Regions from separate parts of the Kitasatospora sp. NPDC056138 genome, predicted to be linked through region 1. Evidence: riboswitches for the same ligand, from Rfam matches in the RefSeq annotation. Region 1 holds a riboswitch; each other region holds the start of a gene.
What was found. A riboswitch is a leader RNA that binds a small molecule or an ion and turns the genes downstream of it on or off. The one in region 1 is predicted to bind cyclic di-AMP.
Positions count from the first base shown of each region.

Region 1 (2,194 bases):
CATCCCCACCGTCGTCCACAACTTCGGTGTGATGCCCGGGCTCCCGATGGTCGGCCAGCTGGCCGAGGTACTCGCCGACGAGTACCGCGCGCACGGCCTGACCGGGCCTGCCGAGAGCACCGTGCTCGACGTCGTCCCGGCCTCCCTCGGCGGCGACGGCACCGGCTGGCGAGTCCGCTACGTCCCCTTCAACGGCGGCGGCACCGTCCCCGCGGACCTCCTCGGCCGCAGCGAGCGCCGCCGGATCGCGGTCACCCTCGGCACGGTGCTCACCGAGTACGCCGGGGTCAGCCCGATCGCCTGGCTGACCGAACAGGCCGCGGAGGTGGACGCCGATTTCCTGCTCGCCGTCGGCGACACGGACCTCGCCCCGCTGGGCACGCTGCCCGACAACATCCGCCCGCTGCCGTGGACCCCGCTCGCCCAACTCCTCGACGCCAGCGACGCCGTGATCCACCACGGCGGCTCCGGGACCATGCTCACCGCGGCCGTCGCCGGTGTCCCGCAGCTCATCCTGCCGCAGGGCGCCGACCACTTCATCAACGCGGACGCCGCCGAGGCCAGGGGCTTCGCCCTGCGCGCGGACAGCAGCACCGTGGACGCCGCACTGCTCACCCGCCTGCTCGACGACCGGAAGCTGCGTGAGGCGGCCGACGGCATGCAGACCGAGATCGCCGACATGCCGTCGCCCGCGGCCCTGGTCGCCGACTTCGAGCAGCTGCACCGCGGCCAGCGCTGAGGCCGGCCACGGCCGCGGCCACGCCCTCGCCGATCCGGCCCAGGCCCAGGCCCAGCTCCACGGACTCCACGGCCGGATCGGCACGTTCGACCGCCTGGTCGAGCGGCACGCTTCGGGGCGCGGGAGCGACCGTACGGCTCCCCGTGCCCCGGCGTGTCGACGGCCCTGCACCAGCGGCCCTGTGTCGCCTGCCCGCACCGGGCTTCCGGTCCGGCACCGGGCCGGAAGCCGTGGTCAGCGCGGGTTTCGGCGACGCGCTGGACAGGTGTCGTGATTTTTGTGTGATGTTCAGGATGCGGGCTTGTTATCGAGGTGATGATCCCTCTAGTCTCCCTGCAGTCCGCTTTTGCGGGCTCCCGGACGCAGTACGCCGAGTCCTGCCCACCACGCGTTCCGGGACACCGAGCAAACCCCTGGGCAGGAGCGGGGGACCCAGGTTAGTTGCCGCCCCCAACGGCTTGGGGTGAAGCCGCGTACCCACGCGGCCGGGCCACCTCCCGGTCCGAACCCGACAGCTCACCTCGCAGGCGTACGGAGAGGAACGTCCCGTGGTCTTTTCCGGTTCCGGCCGTCACCGCCGTCCCACCCAGGCCGATCGCGCCGTCGCCGCCGCCGGAGTGGCGAGTGTGGGCCTGGCGCTTCCGCTGCTCACCGCCGCCGGGGCGCACGCCGCTCCCGTCAAGACCTGGGACGCCGTGGCCCAGTGCGAGACCGGCGGCAACTGGAGCAGCGATGACGGCAACGGTCACTACGGCGGCCTCGGTCTGACCCAGCGCACCTGGGTCGCCTACGGGGGCGACAAGCTCGCCGCCGAACCCGACCACGCCACCAAGAACCAGCAGATAACCGTGGCCGAGCGCGTCCTCGCCGACTCCGGCCCCGGTACCTGGTCCAAGTGCGCCGAGGAGGTCGGCCTGACCGGCGGCACTCCCGCGACGAAGACCACGCCCACCCCGGCGCCTTCGGCCACGCCCACCTCGACGCCTTCGGCCACGCCCACCCCCGTGCCGAGCACCACCCCCGCTTCCCCGACGGCCACGCCCACTCCGAGTGCGCCCGCCGCCGACAGCAGCAGCCCCGCGCCGGGCACCCCCGCGCCGCCGTTCCCCGGCAGAGCGGGCTACGACCCGGCCAACGGCGTGTACTGGTACCAGGACGGCGGCGTCTGGCACTGGACCATCCAGCACGACGTCTACATCCAGCACATGAACGCGACCGCCCCGTCCTCGGCCCCCAGTGCAACTCCGGGCACGGGTACGGGTACCGGTGCGGTGACGCCGGGCCCGACGGACCCGGCCGCCCCCCAGACGTCGCAGTCGCCGCAGTCCGACAGCCCCACGACGGGTGCGTCCACCCCCGCGCCGTCGGCACCGGGCACGCCCGCCACCGGCTCCGCGACCGCCACGCCGCAGGTTCCGGGCACGCCCGCGGCGTCCGCCGACGGGACCACCTCCC
Region 1 is NZ_JBHJVK010000061.1:42,134-44,327, forward strand. Features, by position in the region: gene ACFC1R_RS29485 (nucleotide disphospho-sugar-binding domain-containing protein) at 1-739, shown strand, start outside; cyclic di-AMP (ydaO/yuaA leader) riboswitch at 1,129-1,283, shown strand; gene ACFC1R_RS29490 (transglycosylase family protein) at 1,288-2,194, shown strand, end outside.

Region 2 (2,194 bases), on a different contig from region 1:
GCGTCATGCCGAGCGCGGTGGTGGCCGCTGCCGTGAGCACCAGGGCGCGGGCCAGCCGCTGCGTGCCCGGCAGGGGGGAACGGCGGTGCATCGACATCGGGGCGGCTGCTCCATTCGTCCTCGGCTAAGGTCCGGGGCCAGACGTTAGCGAGTCCGGAGGATCTAGTCCAAACCCCTGTAACACCGAATATTTGGCCACTAATAGGACATCAACTCGACTTTCCGGAAACGCCGCAGGCCCGGCCCCCACGGGGAGGGCCGGGCCTGCGGTCGATCGGGTACGGGTCAGACCCGGACGATCGCCGAGATGGGCAGCACGGTGGCGCTCATGTACTGGACGGGCTTGCCGGCCCGCGGCGCGTGGATGACCTGACCGCCGCCCACGTACATGCCGACGTGGTGCTGGTCGTCGTAGAAGATGATCAGGTCACCGGGACGGGCGTTGGAGATGTCGGTGCCCATGTTGGTGCCGGCCGAGGCCTGCTCCTGCGAGGTGCGCGGCAGCGAGACACCGGCCTTGGCGTACGCCCACTGCATCAGACCCGAGCAGTCGAAGGCGTCCGGACCGGTGGCACCCCAGAGGTAGGGCTTGCCCTCCTGCGACTCGGCGGCGGCCACCGCGGCGGCGGCGTACGAACCGGACGGCACGTTGACGCTGCCGCCGGCCCTGCTGCCACCGCTCTTGCTGCTGCTGCCTGAACCACCGGAACCACCTGAACCACCGGAGGAGAGGTCGGCGCGGCTGCTGTCGCGCGAGGCGCGGGCGCTGGCGGCCGCATCGGCGGCGGCCTTGTCCTGGGCGGCCTGCAGCGCCTCGCGCTCCTGCTGGGTCAGGGTGTCGAGCAGCGCCTTGGCCTGCGCCAGCTTGGCCTGGACCTCGTCCTTCGACGTCTTCAGGTCCTTGGTGGTGGCATCCAGCTCGGCCAGCTTCTGCTGGGCTTCGGCCTTCTGCTGGTCGAGCTTCTCCTGCTCGCCCTTGAGCGTCTTGAGCGCATCGGCCTGCGAGAGGCCGACCTGCTGGATCGAGTCGGCCCTGGAGAGGAAGGAGTCCGGCGAGCTGGAGAGCATCAGCTGGACCGTCGGGGAGATGCCACCGTTGCGGTACTGCTCCGCCGCGATCTCGGCGAGCCCCTGCTGGACGGTGCTCACCCGATCCTGCTGCCGAGCCACCTGGTCCTGCAGGTCACTGACCTGCTTCTGCAGGGTCTGCTGCTTCTCGGTCGCCGCGTTGAACTTCTCGGTGGCGGCCTCGGCCTGCCCGTCGAGCTGGTCGACCTGGGTCGCGACCTCGTCCTTGGTCGGCTTCGGGTCGGCGTGCGCACCGGTCTGTGCGGAGAGCGCCACCGCGGTCGCGGCCGCCGCGGTCAGGATGGTGACGCGGGTACGGCTTGCAGGCTTGGGACGACGATGGGACGCCACGAAGGCGGACTCCTTCTTCCTACGTCCGCCTACCGGGTGAGCTGACGGGTTCGGGCTGGAAGAGATGCCCTACGACGCCTCACCGGCCACCGTCCACGACGGCCGGCCGACCTGGCGCCGATTCACCCCGAGGAACGTGGTTCCCCGGCTCCGATCCGCAGCACCCCTGATGGGGCTTCCCCGTAAGGCAGTTGGACTGCCCCGCTGCCTCTCGGACTCGGCGGGAACCCCCGCCGCCACCCTGATTGAGTGATCGACTGTGCGGTGGTTCAGGTCACGACACTAGTAACGAAACCGTGATCCGTTCAAATCCTTGTCAGAAAAAATTCTGAATCACCGACAAGTTCGTTTGTGAATCGACCCGGAGTGACGGTCCCGGCACGATCGGCTGACGGACTTTCAGCGGAAAGGCCCGCGGAAGTGCTCTGCATCACAGGACGATTTCGGCGGCCGAACACCGCGTGCCCGACCCCGGCAGCTGTCGGCCGTCAGACGCGGCGGATGGTGAGGATCGACATCGCGTCCGCCTGCATCGTCCGCACCACGTCACCGGTGTGCGGGGCGTGCACCACCATGCCGTTGCCGATGTACATCCCGACGTGGTGCGCGTCATTGCCGTAGATGACCAGGTCGCCGGGCTGCGCCTGGGCGAGCGAGGGCACCTTGGTCCCGACGCTGGCCTGCTCCTGCGAGGTGCGCGGCAGCGAGACACCGGCCTGCGCGTAGGCCCACTGCATCAGACCCGAGCAGTCGAACGTGCTCGGCCCCTCGGCGC
Region 2 is NZ_JBHJVK010000005.1:179,690-181,883, reverse strand. Features, by position in the region: gene ACFC1R_RS05810 (NlpC/P60 family protein) at 1-97, opposite strand, end outside; gene ACFC1R_RS05805 (NlpC/P60 family protein) at 286-1,419, opposite strand; cyclic di-AMP (ydaO/yuaA leader) riboswitch at 1,430-1,606, opposite strand; gene ACFC1R_RS05800 (NlpC/P60 family protein) at 1,908-2,194, opposite strand, start outside.
Region 2: another riboswitch for cyclic di-AMP. It lies ahead of ACFC1R_RS05805 (NlpC/P60 family protein); the one in region 1 lies ahead of ACFC1R_RS29490 (transglycosylase family protein).

Region 3 (2,194 bases), on a different contig from region 1:
CGGGCTGGTCGGCGGCTGTCATCTGGTTCTCGCTGTCCTCGGGGCGTGGGTGTGCACTGACCGAAACACTTGGTGAACGATCAACATTCCAGGTTGCCCGAACCGCCTCCGGAACGCCAGGAGTCCCGGGAAAGCCAACAGGGCCCCGCCCTCAGACGAGACCCTGCCGCACTGTCGGGGTGACCGGATTCGAACCGACGGCCTTCCGCTCCCAAAGCGGACGCGCTACCAAACTGCGCCACACCCCGTGGTGCCGAGAGGAAGCGTACACGTCGGCCGGTCCGCCCTCGCCGCTATATCGCGAGGCCGTCGGACATGCCCGGAACCGAAAGCAGTGTGCAAGCAACCGACCGAACCAGGTAGGCTGACCCCGTCCTCGTGACCGACAGGTGCTCGGGGGCGTCGTGTGCGCAGTTCCGGCATGCGGGTGTAGCTCAATGGTAGAGCCCCAGTCTTCCAAACTGGTCACGCGAGTTCGATTCTCGTCACCCGCTCAAACCAATCGGGGCCCCTGCCCCCCGGATTGACCGTCGGCCAGGGGCCCGAAGTCGTCTGTGCCGGCGTCAGGTCGGCGCCGGCCCGCGCGGCCGGATCCGCCCGAAGGCCGGGCCGGCGGCAGCGCACGGGCCCACTCCCCAGGGGCCCGGACGGCCCGCTCCTGCCACCGCGACGTCCTGCAGCCGGTCCGCCCCACCCCTCCCCCGCCGCGACGGGGAGCGCTGCGGCGGGACCGCGGTGGCACGCGGCGCACGGCAGCGGGGCGGGATGTGACCGGGGGTGCGTCAGACCCGGACGCCGTGGGCGGCGAGGTAGCTCACCGGGTTGATGTCGGAGCCGTACGCCGGGCCGGTGCGGACCTCGAAGTGCAGGTGCGGGCCGGTGACGTTGCCGGTGGCGCCGGAGCGGCCGATCTGCTGGCCGGTCCCCACGGACTGCCCGGTCTTCACGGTGATCGCCGAGAGGTGGGCGTACTCGGAGTACTTGCCGTCGGTGTGCCTGATCACGACCTGGTTGCCGTACGAGCCGCCCCAGCCGGTGGCGACCACGGTGCCGGTGGTGACCGCCTTGACGGTGGTGCCGGTGGCGACCAGGAAGTCCACCCCGGTGTGGTAGCCGCTGGCCCATGCGGAACCGGCCGCGTGGTACGGGGTGCCGAGGTGCGGGTTGGCCACCGGAGAGGTGTAGGCCGGGGCGGCCTGGGCGGTCACCACGGTGGCGGGCAGCGCGAGAGCGGCACCGGTCACACCGGCGACGACCGCGAGGCGGGCGAATCGGGGCAGGCGGGAACGACGGTTGTCCTGTGCGGACATGGGGGGAGTCCTCTCCGACGCCTGCGAGGTGAGCTGTCGGGTTCGGGCAGGGAGTAGCCCGGCCGCACGGATGCGGCTTCACCCCTAGCCGTCCCGGATCTCCGGGCTCGGCGACTTACCTGTGGGTCCCCCGCTCCTGCCGTGCACTGCGCTGAAGTGCAGCCCCCGGGCAGCGGCAGGACTCGGCGTTCCACCCGGCGGGCCGACCCGGACGGTGGCCGGGCTGGGTGAGTAGAAAAACCGATCCGACGTACACAGAGCAAGCCCGTCTCAGTCCGGACATAAGGAAGACATAAAGACATCGGGGCCCGAGGTCACTCTCCGGCCAGGGCGGACTGCTCTGTGCAGCCCCCGCCGTCACGATCGGCCGGACAGATTGGTACAGATGGTCACGAATCACACCGTCTGCACGCATTCGGGCACGCTCCGGCACCCCCGGAAGAATCCCCGGTGACCTCCGTCACCCCGCCCGCACCCGGCGTAACTGACGGTCCGTTTCCCGCCGGGGCCCGCGGCCGATAATCTCGCCTCGCGTTCGACTTACCGATCATTTATTCGAGCTAGGAGCCCGCCCGTGCGTCCGCAGGACCGAATGGCCGTCATCCAGCGCAGCGTGGTCCGCGAAATGGCGCAGTTCGGCGTGGAGTTCACGGTGGACGGCGAGGTGGTCCGGGGTCCGGGGACCACGGCGGTGGCCGTCCGTGAGCACCCGGGGGACGGCGGGAGCGGTCACGTGGACCTCGGCTTCGTCCTCGACCTCGGCCGCGCGGACGCCCCGGTGGTCTGGGACTGCGCGGCAGGACTCGGCAAGACCGAGGAGGAGAAGCTCGACAACGCCGTGAAGATGTGGGCCACCACCACCGCCTCCACCGTGGTGGAGCTGC
Region 3 is NZ_JBHJVK010000060.1:41,465-43,658, reverse strand. Features, by position in the region: gene ACFC1R_RS29295 (MDR family MFS transporter) at 1-22, opposite strand, end outside; tRNA gene ACFC1R_RS29290 (tRNA-Pro) at 175-248, opposite strand; tRNA gene ACFC1R_RS29285 (tRNA-Gly) at 424-494, shown strand; partial or broken gene ACFC1R_RS29280 (M23 family metallopeptidase) at 783-1,166, opposite strand; cyclic di-AMP (ydaO/yuaA leader) riboswitch at 1,316-1,471, opposite strand; gene ACFC1R_RS29275 (DUF6348 family protein) at 1,885-2,194, shown strand, end outside.
Region 3: another riboswitch for cyclic di-AMP. It lies ahead of ACFC1R_RS29280 (M23 family metallopeptidase); the one in region 1 lies ahead of ACFC1R_RS29490 (transglycosylase family protein).